Vulgatibacter sp.: one gene and its partner. The protein of the gene in region 1 interacts with the protein of each later gene in a pairwise test. Links are inferred from orthologs where the notes say so. Each region holds a gene or a part of one and is shown on either strand. Other genes may lie near its edges.

Region 1 (6,290 bases):
TCACCCTCACCTTCGCCTTCGTCTGCGCGCTCCTCTTCCTCTTCAAGCACGACTGGAAGTGGGACTCGCGGCTCGAGGCGGCGATCGAGGTCGGCGTGCTGCTCTGCTTCCTGCTCTGTGTGCAGGGCGCGATCTGGGCCAAGCCGACCTGGGGCGTCTGGTGGGATTGGGATCCCCGGCTCACCGCGGTGGCGGTGATGCTCTTCGCCTTCATCGGCATCCTCGCGCTGCGCCACTTCGTCGAGGAGCCGGTGCGCCGCGCGACCTGGTCGGCGGTCGCGACCATCATCGCCTTCGCCGACGTGCCCATCGTCTACTACTCGGTGAAGTGGTGGAACTCGCTGCACCAGGTGCAGTCGACCCCCGAGACGGTGGACGGGCCGATGATCACGCCGCTGCGGATCAACGCCTTCGCCATGCTCTTTCTGATGATGGGCCTGGTGTCCCTGCGCACGCGCCTCGCCGCGCGGCGCCTCGAGAACGAGATCGCTCCGCCTCTGCCGGAGCGCGAGCGCAGCGACGATCGCATCGCCGCTGCCGGAGGTGAGGCATGACCGGCGGCATCGTCATCGGCGGCTGGGAGTACGTCTGGGCCGCCTACGGAATCACCTTCACCGTCCTCGGTGGCTACACCATCTCGTTGCTGCTCCGCCTCAAGGGCGAGAAGCGCCACAACGATGAGGAAGTTCGATGAGCACCGCTGCCCCTGCCCTCCCCCCGATTTCGAAGAAGACGAAGATCTTTGCAGTGGTGGCCCTCGCCATCGCCGGCGCGGCTTTCTCCTTCATCGCCCTCGGCGGTCTCGGTGAGAACCTCGTCTACTACTGGGCCCCGAGCGACCTGCGCGCCAACGCCGACAAGGCGGTGGGCGCCACCATCCGCCTCGGCGGCCAGGTGGCCCCGGGCACCATCGTCTTCGACGGCACCAACAAGCTCGCCTTCGAGGTGACCGACGGAAAGGCCAACGTCCCGGTGAAGGCCGAGGGCGTGCCGCCCGCGATGTTCCGGGAGAGCATCGGCGTGGTGGTCGAGGGGACGATGACGGCGGAGGGACACTTCACCTCCAACCGCCTCATGGTCTCCCACGACAACGAGTACCGCGCGCCGAAGGAAGGCGAGGCGTACGACGCCGAGAAGATGATCAAGCAGGTGATGAAGGACAACGAGGACGGGCGATGAACGCGATCCTCGGCCAGACGCTGGTGCTCCTCGCCCTGCTCACCGCTGCGGTGGGCAGCGTGCTGGGCTTCACCTCGGGCTTCAAGAAGAACGACGCCGCCCTGCAGTGGGCGCGGCGGATGGCCTACGCCTTCTCCGCGCTGATGATCGGCGCCAACGTGCTGATGGTCTACGCGCTGCTCACCCACGACTTCTCGGTGAGCTACGTGGCGCAGGTGGGCTCCCGCGCGACGCCGACCTGGGTGACGGTGGTGAGCCTCTGGTCCTCGCTCGAGGGCTCGATTCTCTTCTGGGGCGCGATCCTCGGTCTCTACGTCGGCGGCGCCGTCTACTGGAGCCGCAACAAGCACCCCGAGGTGATGCCCTGGGCGCTGGGCATCCTGCTCGCGTGCTCGGTCTTCTTCGCCTTCCTGATCGCGGGGCCTGCCAACCCCTTCCATGTGGTGCCCAACCCGCCAGCCGACGGCCCCGGCGCGAACCCGCTCCTCCAGAACCACATCCTCATGGTCGTCCACCCGCCTGCGCTCTACCTGGGCTACGTGGGCATGACCGTCCCCTTCGCCTTCGCCGTGGCGGCGCTGATGGCGGGCCGCCTCGGTCCCGACCTGCTCAAGAGCCTGCGGCAGTGGCTGCTCGTGCCCTGGATGTTTCTCACCGTCGGCATCGTGCTCGGCGGCTGGTGGGCCTACGAGGTCCTCGGCTGGGGCGGCTACTGGGCGTGGGATCCGGTCGAGAACGCCTCGCTGCTCCCGTGGCTCACGGCCACCGCTGCGGTGCACTCGATCCTCGTGGTGGAGCGCAAGGGGATCCTCAAGGGCTGGACCGTCACCCTGGTGCTGGCGACCTTCCTGCTCACCATCCTCGGCACCTTCATGACGCGCTCGGGCGTCTTCAACTCGGTGCACTCCTTCACCCAGTCGGACATCGGCCCGACCTTCCTCGGCTTCCTCGGCTTCGGCCTCGTCTTCTCCGTGCTGCTCCTGGCCGCGCGGATCGGCACGCTGGAAGCGGAGGGGCGGATCGACGATGCGAAGAGCCGCGAGAGCTTCTTCCTCGTCCAGAACCTGATCTTCGTCGGCCTCACCTTCACCGTGCTCATCGGCACCGTCTTCCCGCTGATCGTCGAGGCGGTGAAGGGCGTGCAGATCAGCGTGGGCGAGCCGTACTTCAACCGGATGGCGATCCCGCTCGGCGTGGCGCTGCTCTTCGTGATGGGCATCGGCCCCGCGCTGCCCTGGGGCCGCTCGAGCCGCCAGGAAGCCGTGCGCGCGGTGCTGCCGCCGCTCGCAGGCGCTGCCGTGGTCACCGCGATCGGCGTGGCCCTGGGCGCCCGCAGCCCCTGGCTCATCCTCACGCTGCTCACCGGCGGCTACACGCTGCAGGTGACGCTCAAGGAGATGTTCCTGCCGGTGCGCCAGCGCCTCAAGGGTGGCCGCAACAGCCTCGGCCAGGCGCTGACCTCGCTGGTCGGCCCGGGCCGGCGCCGCTTCGGCGGCTACGTGGTCCATCTCGGCGTGGTGCTGGTGATGGTGGCGATCGGCGTCTCCAGCACCCACAAGGTGACGGCGGAGACGACGCTGCCGCCGGGTGGTTCGACCACCCTCGGCCCCTACACCCTCACCTTCCTCGGCACGCAGGATCGGGTGGAGCCGCACCGCCGCTCCACCATCGCGCAGGTCGAGGTGAAGAAGGGCACCGAGTCGCTCGGCATCCTCGAGCCGGCGATGAACCATTACTTCACCCGCCGCGAGCCGATCGGCACCCCCGCGGTCCACAGCACGGTGAAGGAGGACATCTACCTGTCGATGATGAGCATCGACGGGAAGGGCAACCTCGGCCTCCGCGCCTTCCTCGAGCCGATGGTCGGCTGGATCTGGTTCGGAACCGCCATCATCGTGCTCGGCTCGCTGCTCTCGATGTGGCCGCGCCGCTCGCTCGCCACCGCTTCCGCGCGGAGCCGGCAGCCCGTCGCCGCCGGTGGCCCTGCCCCCGACAACGTGGAGCCCGCAGCGTGAACAAAAAGGTCCTCATCGCAGGATTGGTCCTCGTGCTGCCGCTCATCGCGCTCTTCGCGATGAGCTTCGGCAACGACCCGCACTCGGTCCGCTCGCCGCTGGTGGGCAGGCAGGCGCCGCCCTTCGCCCTCACCAGCGTCGGCGAGAAGCAGACCGTTTCTCTGGACGCGCTCAAGGGCAAGCCGGCGGTGGTCAACTTCTGGGCCACCTGGTGCCAGCCCTGCAAGATGGAGCACGGCGTGCTCACCCGCGGGGCGAATGCCTTCGGCGAGCAGGTGCAGTTCGTCGGCGTGGTCTACGACGACAAGGAAGAGGCGATCACCGAGTTCCTCGATCGCTACGGCAGCGGCTACCCCGCGCTGATCGACGAGGGCGGCAAGACCGCCATCGCCTACGGCGTCACCGGCGTGCCCGAGACCTTCTTCATCGACGCCAACGGGAAGATCGTCTCGAAATACGCCGGGCCGCTCTCCCCCGATCTGCTCGCGAAACACGTGCGCGAGCTGCTGGAGGCGCAGTGAGCCTGCTCCGTTTCTCCCTGCCCTGCTGGGTGCGGATGGTCCTCGCCTTCCTGGCCGCAGGCTGGGTCGGTCTCGGCGCGGTGCGCGCCGGCGCCACCAAGCCCCTGCCGCCCAACCACCCGCCGGTCCCCGCTGCAGCTGCGCCTGCGGCGCCCGCAGGCGACGGCATGGACGCCGACGCAGCCGCGGTGCTGAACCAGGCCGCCGCCCGTGCCGAGCAGGCAGGCAAGCCGGTCGACCGCGCCTTCGTGGTTTCGGTGGTCGGTGAGCCCGAAGACGCGATCCCGGCGACGCCCGAGGCCCTCGAGGAGAAGACCCACGCGGTGGCGCTGCTGCTCCGCTGCCCGGTCTGCCAGGGCAGCGCCGTCGCCGACTCGCCCTCCTCCACCGCCGTCAACATGAAGAACGAGGTCCGCGACCTCGTGGCCCTCGGCTTCGGCCAGAACCAGATCCTCCGCTACTTCGAGGCGTCCTATGGCCAGTTCGTGCTGATGGAGCCGAAGGCCGAAGGGATCAACTGGCTGGTGTGGCTCGGCCCCGGCGTGCTCGTCCTCGCGGGCCTCGGGGTGGTGGCCTACACGGTGAAGAAGCTCGGCGCCGGCAAGGCGGGTGCGGTGGCGGGCCACGTGCCCGGCCGCGGCGAGCTGCCCGAAGATGCGGAGCTGTCGCGCTACGTGCGCAAGGTGCGCGAGCTGGCCTACGGCTGGTCCGGCGGCGAGCCCCCGGCGGATCTCGCGAAGGGAGCGGAGTGATGGGCGGCGGGATGCACGAGACCAACTGGCTGCCGCCCCTGCTGGTGCTGGGGCTGGGGCTCCTCGCGGGCCTCGTCCTCGCGGTGAAATTCGCCCGCTCGAAGCGCGGCGCCGCGGCGGCGATGCCGCACGCGGTGGCGATCGAGGACGTCGAGGTGCGCGATCTGCGCGTGCAGCGCGACCTGCTCGTGGCGCAGCTGCGCGAGCTCGACGACACGGCGGGCAAGCGCACCGCCGACGAGCTCGCCCGGGACCGCTTCGCGCTCGAGCTGCAGGCGGCGGCGGTGCTGCGCGATCTCGACCTCGCCGAGGCCCGGGAGCGCAAGGCGGAGGCGGCTGCAGCTGCAGCGCCCGCCGCTGCTGCGGCGAAGCCCACGCCGGCGTGGGTGGGCGCTGCCTGGGGCGGCGGCGTGGTGCTCTTCGGCGCCCTGCTCTTCTTCATCCTCCAGAGCGAGTCGGGCAACCGCGCCCCCGGCGGCTCGATCACCGGCAACGGCCCCACCGTAAACGGCCCCGCTGGCAACGGTCAGATGGCCGAGGGGCAGCAGGCCCCGGCGCAGCCCGATCCCGAGCTCGAGCAGTTCATCGCCAGGGCGCAGGCCAACCCGCAGGATCTCGAGGCGCAGCTCGACCTCGCGCAGGCCTTCCTCTACCGGGAGCGGCTGGTCGAGGTCTTCCAGGTGGTCCAGCACATCAAGACCCTCGACGCCGAGAACCCGCGGGCGCTGACCTACGAGGCGGTGGTGCGGCAGGCGATGGGCATGGCCGAGCAGGCCCTCGCGCTCCTCGACACGGCGGTGCGGAAGGATCCGCAGCTCGCCGAGGCGTGGGTGCGCCGCGGCCTCGTCGCCTTCGACGTGGCGAAATACGACGTGGCGGTGGAGTCCTGGGAGAAGGCGCTGGCGATCCGGCCCGACGGCAAGGAGGCGCTGGCCCCGGTGATCGCCGAGGCGAAGCTCCGCATGGAGAACAAGGGCAAGGTGGCGCCGGTGCCGTCGCCGGAGGAGCTGGCTGCAGCGCCGGTGAAGGCACCCGCACCCGCACCCGAGCCCGCCGCTGGCCCGAACGATCTCCAGGTGGTCCTCGAGCTCGATCCGGCCCTCGCCGGCAAGGTGGCCCCGGGCACGCCGATCTTCGTCTCCGTCCGCTCCGCCGGCGTGAAGATGGGCCCGCCCGCTGCCGCCAAGCGGCTCGCCGCAGGCAGCTTCCCGCTCACGCTGGTCATCGGCCCGGGCGACACGATGATGGGCCAGCCCCTGCCCAATCCGGCGTACGTCGAGGCCCGCATCGACGGCGACGGCAACGCGATGACACGCGACCCGTCCGACCCCTCGGCCAACGCCGACGGCGTCGCCGCAGGCAAGGCGACCACGCTGGTGCTCCGCGCCGGCAACTGACGGCAAGCGCTGCTGCAAAGAGAGACGCCCGGCCCGCATCGAAGCGGCGCCGGGCGTTTCCATTTGCAGCTGCAGCTCCGGCCTACCAGCTCACCGTGAGGTCGTAGACGCCTTCGTGGAAGGAGCTGAAGCCGTCGACGATGGCGAACCAGAGGCCGTCGCCGACGAGGGGCACGCCGGTGAGCTCGGAGGCCCGCCCGCAGGATGCGTCGTCGTTGCAGGCCACCGGCGAGCCGGTGCAGGTGGAGCCGATGGCGACCACGGTGTCCCAGGTGGCGCCGCAGGTGGTGGCGCTGGCGGTGTGGGTGCCGGGGCAGGTGGTGAAGTACCAGAAGTCCTCGGGCCCTGCTGCACCGGAGCAGGCCACCCGCGTGTTGGTGCCGCCGGTGGTGTCGCCGCTCACCTGCACGCCGCTCTCGATCGGGC
Region 2 (6,155 bases), on another replicon or contig:
GCGGCGCAGCGCCTCCCGGGAGACGCCGGACGCGACCGCTGCTTACAGCGAAGCCGGCGTGACCCGGTGCGATCAAGCACCCGGTGCGCCGGCTCCCTTGCGAACGTCTGCCGTGGGCGACACCGCCCGGCGGCACGATCAGATCGTGAAGGACTCGCCGCAGCCGCAGGCCTTCTTCACGTTCGGGTTCTCGAGCTTGAAGCCCGACTCGAGCAGGCCCTGCTGGTAGGTGAGCTCGGTGCCGATCAGGAAGATGTAGCTCTTCGGATCGACGAAGATCTTCACGCCGTGCTCGGAGAAGACGCGGTCCTTCTCCTTCGCCTCGTCGGCGAACTCCATGTCGTACTGCAGGCCGGTGCAGCCGCCGCCACGGATGCGGATGCGGAGGCCGGCGTCGGGGGTGCCGCGGTCGGTCAGGATCTTGCGGATCCGCTCCGCGGCGCTCTCGGCGATCCGGATGCCCGCCTTGCGCGGCGCCGCCGCAGGGGCAGCAGCCGGCGCCGCGGGCTTGGCCGCACCACCGAGGCCGGTGAGGCCACCAGCTGCGCCCGACGAACCGAGGCCGGTGAGGCTGCTGCCCGCGCCCGAGGCGCCGAGGCCGCCGGCGCTCCTGGCGCCGAGGCCCGTGAGCCCACCGGCAGCGCCCTTGCTGCCGAGGCCGGTCAACCCAGGAGCCGGCGTGGTCGCCTGGCCCTCGGGCCGCGACTCGGTGCTCTTCGCGCCGAGCCCTACGAGCTTGCCGGTGTCCTGGTTTTCCATCTTCAGGCCTTCTTCTTGTTCTTGTAGTCGGTGATCGCCGCCTTGATCGCGTCCTCGGCGAGGACCGAGCAGTGGATCTTCACGGGCGGGAGCGAGAGCTCCTCGGCGATGTCCGAGTTCTTGATCGTCATCGCCTCGTCGACGCTCTTGCCCTTCACCCACTCGGTGACGAGCGAGGAGGAGGCGATCGCGGAGCCGCAACCGAAGGTCTTGAACTTTGCGTCCTCGATCACGCCGGCGTCGCTGATCCGGAGCTGCAGGCGCATCACGTCGCCGCAGGCGGGTGCACCGACGAGGCCGGTGCCGACGTTCGGATCTTCCTTGTCGAGGGTCCCGACGTTGCGGGGGTTTTCGTAGTGGTCGATGACCTTGTCGCTGTAGGCCATGTGTCACCCTTCCTTGAACTAGTGCGCCGTCCAGGCGATGGACTTGAGGTCGATGCCTTCCTTCGCCATCTCGTAGAGCGGCGACATCTCGCGAAGCTTGCTCACCTTCGCCACCACGAGCTCGGCAACGTAGTCGACCTCCTCCTCGGTGGTGAAGCGGCCGAGGCCGAAGCGGATCGAGGTGTGCGCCAGCTCCTCCTCGACGCCGCACGCGCGCAGCACGTGCGAGGGCTCGAGGGAGGCGGAGGTGCAGGCAGAGCCGGAGGAGACCGCCACGTCGCGCAGCGCCATCATCAGGCCCTCGCCCTCCACGTAGGCGAAGGAGAGGTTGAGGTTGTTGGGGAGCCGGTGCTCGCGGTGGCCGTTGAGGTAGACCATGTCGAGGCGCGAGGTGATCGACTGCTCCAGCTTGTCGCGGAGCTGGCGCATCTTCGCCGCCTCGGTGTCGCGCTCGGCCATCGCGATCTCGGCAGCGGCGCCGAAGCCGACGATGCCCGGCACGTTCAAGGTGCCGGAGCGCATGCCGCGCTCGTGGCCGCCGCCGTCGATGATCGCGGTGAGGCGGACGCGGGGACGGCGGCGCACCCAGAGGGCGCCCACGCCCTTGGGGCCGTAGACCTTGTGGCCCGAGATCGAGCAGAGGTCGACGTTGCACTCGTTCACGTCGAAGGGGATCCGGCCTGCGCCCTGCACCGCGTCGACGTGGAAGAAGACGCCCTTCGCCCGGGTGACCCGGCCGATCTCCTCGATCGGATGGATGGTGCCGATCTCGTTGTTGGCGAGCATCAGCGCCACGAGGATCGTCTTGTCGGTGATCGCCTCCGCGACCTGCTCGGCGGAGACGCGGCCGGTGGCGTCCGGGTCGAGGTAGGTCACCTCGTAGCCCTGGCGCTCGAGCCGCTTGCAGGTATCCAGCACCGCCTTGTGCTCGGTCTTGCACGTGACGATGTGGTTGCCCTTGTCCTTGTAGAAGTCGGCGATGCCCTTGATCGCCAGGTTGATCGACTCGGTGGCGCCGGAGGTCCAGACGATCTCCTTGCCGGTGCCGCCGATCAGCGCCGCCACCTGGTCCCGAGCCTTCTCCACCGCGGCCTCGGCTGCCCAGCCGAAGGGGTGGGAGCGGGACGCGGCGTTGCCGAAGTGCTCGGTCAGGTAGGGCATCATCGCCTCGAGCACGCGCGGGTCGAGCGGCGTCGTGGCGTGGTAGTCCATGTAGATCGGCTTCTTCATACCTGCCCCGTCTGGTGCTCGCTGGAACCGTTTCGGCTCGTCTCCGTGTCTTGCGACATGGATATCGACCGGCATTCCGAAAGTGGAGCGACCTTGTCGATTTTGCGGCCTTATAAAGACGATGCGCCCGCATCGTCAAGGGAATGCCCGTTGGCTCCCCGGGCTTACCCCGGTGCGCCGAATTGGCAGTTAGATACGTTCCGTAACGTCACCTTGTCAAGATGAAGAGCCAACATGCGGCCTACCTCGATTCTTCTGCTCGGCGCCGTTGCGGCGGCGGCGGCGGTCTACTTCCTGCCCGATCTGCTCGGGCAGGGACTCGTCTCCGGCACGGGGGGCGAGCTGGACCTCGCTGCAGGGGCAGGCGTTGGTGCCCTCGGCATGGCTTGGATGGGGGGCGTCCTCACCAGCCTGACCCCCTGCGTCTACCCGCTCATCCCCATCACCATGGGGGTGATCGGCGCCAGGGAGGCGAAGAGCCGCTGGAAGTCCCTCGGCCTCACCACCACCTACGTCCTCGGCATGGCGCTGATGTTCTCGGCCCTGGGCTTCGCCGCCGCCTCCTCGGGGCAGGCCTTTGGCACGGTCCTCGCCAACCGCTGGGTCCTGGCGGGCCTCGCCCTCTTCTTCCTGGTCATGGCGAGCTCGATGTTCGGCGCCTTCGAGATCGCCCTGCCCCAGTCGCTCGCCCGGCGGCTCAACCAGGTGGGCGGCGCTGGCGCCGGCGGGGCGCTGGCCATGGGCCTGGTCGCAGGCCTGGTGGCGGCGCCGTGCACCGGGCCCGTGCTCGCCTCGCTCCTCACCTTCGTGGCGTCCGCCGGTGAGCCGCTCTTCGGGGTGCTCCTCCTCTTCGTCTACGCGCTGGGCGTGGGCCTGCCCTTCTTCCTCATCGGCGCCTTCTCGCTCTCCCTGCCCAGGAGCGGCCCCTGGATGGACGGGGTGAAGAGCGTCTTCGGCATCGCCCTGGTGGCGATGGCGCTCCTCTACCTGAAGACGGCGTGGCCGGCGCTGGGCAGCGTCGCCGCGGGCAGCTGGGCCCTCGTCCTCGCCCCTGCCGGCGTCGCCGCCGGCGTGCTCCTCGGCGCGGTGCACCGCTCCTGGCACGGCGGCGCAGCGGAGCGGGGCCTGAAGGCGGCGGGGATCGGGCTCGCCGTGCTCGGCCTCTTCCTCCGGCTCGCGGCGCCTGCCCATGCAGGCGAGCTCGTCGCCTGGGTGAGCGATCACGACGCGGCGCTGGCCCGGGCGCAGGCGGAGGGCAAACCGGTGATGATCGACTTCTACGCGGACTGGTGCGCCGCCTGCAAAGAGCTCGACAAGTACACCTACACCGACGCGAAGGTCGCGGCGGAGGCCGAGCGCTTCGTCTCACTGAAGATCGACGGAACCGTAGAGGACGCTGCGATCCTGGAGCTCTACGAGCGCTACGCCGTGCAGGGGCTGCCGACGATCGTCTTCATCGGCTCCGACGGCAAGGTCCTCGAGAAGCCGCGGGTGACCGGCTTCGTCCAGGCCCCCGCCTTCCTCGAGCTGATGCAGCAGGTGCGCTGAGTTCAGCGCTTCGAGTCGTCGAGCTCCAGCTCCTCGCCGAAGTCCTCGTCGCCGAAGTCGATCTCGCGGCTCGCGTTGGCGCGCAGATCGTTGCGCGGCGCAGGCGCTGCCGGCTGCGCTGCCGGCTGCGCTGCAGGCGCCACCGGCATCATCCCCGGCACGACCGCCTGCGGCGTCGCCGCGCCGGGCACCGGCTGCGGCACCGGCACCGCCACGTAGATCGGCTGGCCGTCGGGGCCGATGCCGGTGGGCACGTAGGCGAGCAGGTAGCCCGGCGGTGCGGTGACGGCGCCCTGCGGCATCACCGCGCCACCGGGGGTCACGGGGGTGCCGGCAGGCACGGCGCCGGGCGCCGGCGTGATCATCCCCGGCAGCGTCGTCGTGCCGGCTGCGGGGGCGGCCGGCGGCATCGTCGGCACCCGCGCGATCATCGTCTCGGCGTCGGTCCGGCGCTGGATCGCCTCGAAGTCGATCACCCGGGTCGAGAGGAGCGAGAGCGGATCGCTGGCGTCGAGCTGCCGCCACTTGAGCTCGTCGCCCCTGCCGCCGAAGACCCGGGCGATGGCGCGGCGCAGGCCGAATTCGGTGCAGACGATCGGCCGGACCTTCATGCCGAGCCGGAAGCGGATCATGTCCAGCTTCTCGAGGTTCGCCGGATCGGTCATCGCCACGAAGGCGGTGCCGTCCCGCTCCGAGACCGGCAGCGCCAGCAGGCGCAGGGCGATCTCCTGGGGGAAGTTGGCGATCATCTCCGCGGAGGGCCGCGCCTCGAGCAGCTTCTCGTCGGTGATGAAGGGCACGCCCAGCTGCTTGGCGAGGACCTGCAGCACCGCACGGGCCGGCGCGTATTCGAGGCTCACCGCCCACTCGCCGAGCTTGCCACCCTCCTGCCGCTGCCTGGCGAGCAGGGTCTGGAGCTGCACCCCGGTGATCAGCCCCGCCTCGACCAGCATCTCGCCGAGGCGCCGCCGCTGGCTGCGCGGGGCAACGCCGAAGTCCTCTGCTCGGGGCCGCTGCTGCGGCGGAGGCGGCGGTGGCTGCTGGGTGCTGCGGTCGTCCTGCAGCGGCACACCGCCGGAGAGATCCTGGTCGAGCTTCGCCCTGCCGGGAAAGAGGCTCGCCATGCGGGCGGCGAGCTGCTCGCGGCCCACGCGCCAGCGCCGATCCTCGAGGATGGTGCGGAGGTCGCTGGCGAAGTGGCTCGCGTGCCGGTAGCGCATCGCCGGATCGCGGGCGAGGGCCCGGCGCAGGATCGGAAGGAGCTCCTCCGGCGCGCCTGCGGGAAGGTCGAGCTGGTTCTCGTCGTGGGCGGCGATCATCGCGAGCGTGCGGCCCGCGTTGCTGCCGGTGGCGAAGAGCGGCCTGCCGGCGAGGAGCTCGAAGAGCAGGACGCCGGTGAGGAAGATGTCGCTGGCGTGCTGCGCCGGCGCGCCGCTGAGCAGCTCCGGCGCGAGGTAGCCGAGCTTGCCCTTGAGCAGGTTGCCCTGGGTCGACTGCCTGCCGTCCGCGGCCTTCGCAACGCCGAAGTCGGCGAGCTTCACCTCGCCGGCCATGGAGATCATCACGTTGGACGGGTTGACGTCGCGGTGGACCACGTGGAGCGGCTGGCCGTTGGGGCCCGCGGTCTCGTCGGCGTAGGCGAGCGCCTCCGCCACGCAGGCGACCACGTGGATCACCTCGGGCGGCTGCAGGGGCGCACCGGCCTGCGAGGCGACGTTGAGGATCTTGCGGAGGTCCTCGCCGTCGACCAGCTCCATCACCAGGTAGGGAGCGCCGGCGGTGGTGCCGAGATCGAGGACCTGCACCACGTTCGGATGGACGAGGTGGACGCAGAGGCGGGCTTCCGCGAGGAACGCTGCGGCGCTCGCGGGGTCTGCCGCCAGCGAGGGCAGCATCCGCTTGATCGCCACGGGCTTTTCGAAGCCGCCGGCGCCGACGAGCTTGCCGAGGTAGACCTCGGCCATGCCGCCTGTCGCGAGCCTGCGGATGATTCGATAGTGGCCCACCGCCACGCCCCCAGAGGCAAAGGAGAATCGACGCGAAAAAGCCCCGCCCCCGTGGCTTTTTCGTTTGGATGCACTCTAACAGAAAGCCCTCCTCACCCCCAGTGGAGAAGGGTGAGGCGACATCCCCATACCGTGTATCAACCCGCCGGACCACGATCGCAGTCCGGCGGGCGATGGGCCCAGGCGATCAGCCGAGGGAGCCGGCGACCGCCTTGCGGGCCTTCTC

The links.
Region 2: the proteins of ACESMR_RS20395 (region 1) and ACESMR_RS00465 interact in binary tests that used the Escherichia coli proteins (3 or more experiments, as listed by UniProt). The link is inferred for Vulgatibacter sp. from one-to-one orthologs.

Annotation. Positions count from the first base shown.
Region 1 is NZ_JAWLCN010000011.1:114,877-121,166, reverse strand. Bases 1,954-4,952 are described here. They hold ACESMR_RS20395 (TlpA family protein disulfide reductase), read left to right. Parts: upstream 1,954-3,190; coding sequence 3,191-3,715; downstream 3,716-4,952. Other genes in these bases: ACESMR_RS20385 (tetratricopeptide repeat protein), read left to right, coding at 4,467-4,952; ACESMR_RS20390 (cytochrome c-type biogenesis protein CcmH), read left to right, coding at 3,712-4,467; ACESMR_RS20400 (heme lyase CcmF/NrfE family subunit), read left to right, coding at 1,954-3,194. Also shown: cytochrome c biogenesis protein CcsA, read left to right, coding at 1-554; ACESMR_RS20410 (heme exporter protein CcmD), read left to right, coding at 551-694; ACESMR_RS20405 (cytochrome c maturation protein CcmE), read left to right, coding at 691-1,179; more of ACESMR_RS20400, read left to right, coding at 1,176-1,953; more of ACESMR_RS20385, read left to right, coding at 4,953-5,864; ACESMR_RS20380 (MXAN_6577-like cysteine-rich protein), read right to left, coding at 5,947-6,290. UniProt on the Escherichia coli protein: Involved in disulfide bond formation. Catalyzes a late, reductive step in the assembly of periplasmic c-type cytochromes, probably the reduction of disulfide bonds of the apocytochrome c to allow covalent linkage with the heme.
Region 2 is NZ_JAWLCN010000001.1:92,455-98,609, reverse strand. The notes cover bases 1,903-4,766. They hold ACESMR_RS00465 (protein-disulfide reductase DsbD family protein), read left to right. Parts: upstream 1,903-2,609; coding sequence 2,610-3,923; downstream 3,924-4,766. Other genes in these bases: ACESMR_RS00460 (protein kinase domain-containing protein), read right to left, coding at 3,926-4,766; ACESMR_RS00470 (IscS subfamily cysteine desulfurase), read right to left, coding at 1,903-2,375. In the rest of the region: ACESMR_RS00480 (HesB/IscA family protein), read right to left, coding at 139-759; Fe-S cluster assembly scaffold IscU, read right to left, coding at 762-1,145; more of ACESMR_RS00470, read right to left, coding at 1,164-1,902; more of ACESMR_RS00460, read right to left, coding at 4,767-5,929; ACESMR_RS00455 (hypothetical protein), read right to left, coding at 6,117-6,155. UniProt on the Escherichia coli protein: Required to facilitate the formation of correct disulfide bonds in some periplasmic proteins and for the assembly of the periplasmic c-type cytochromes.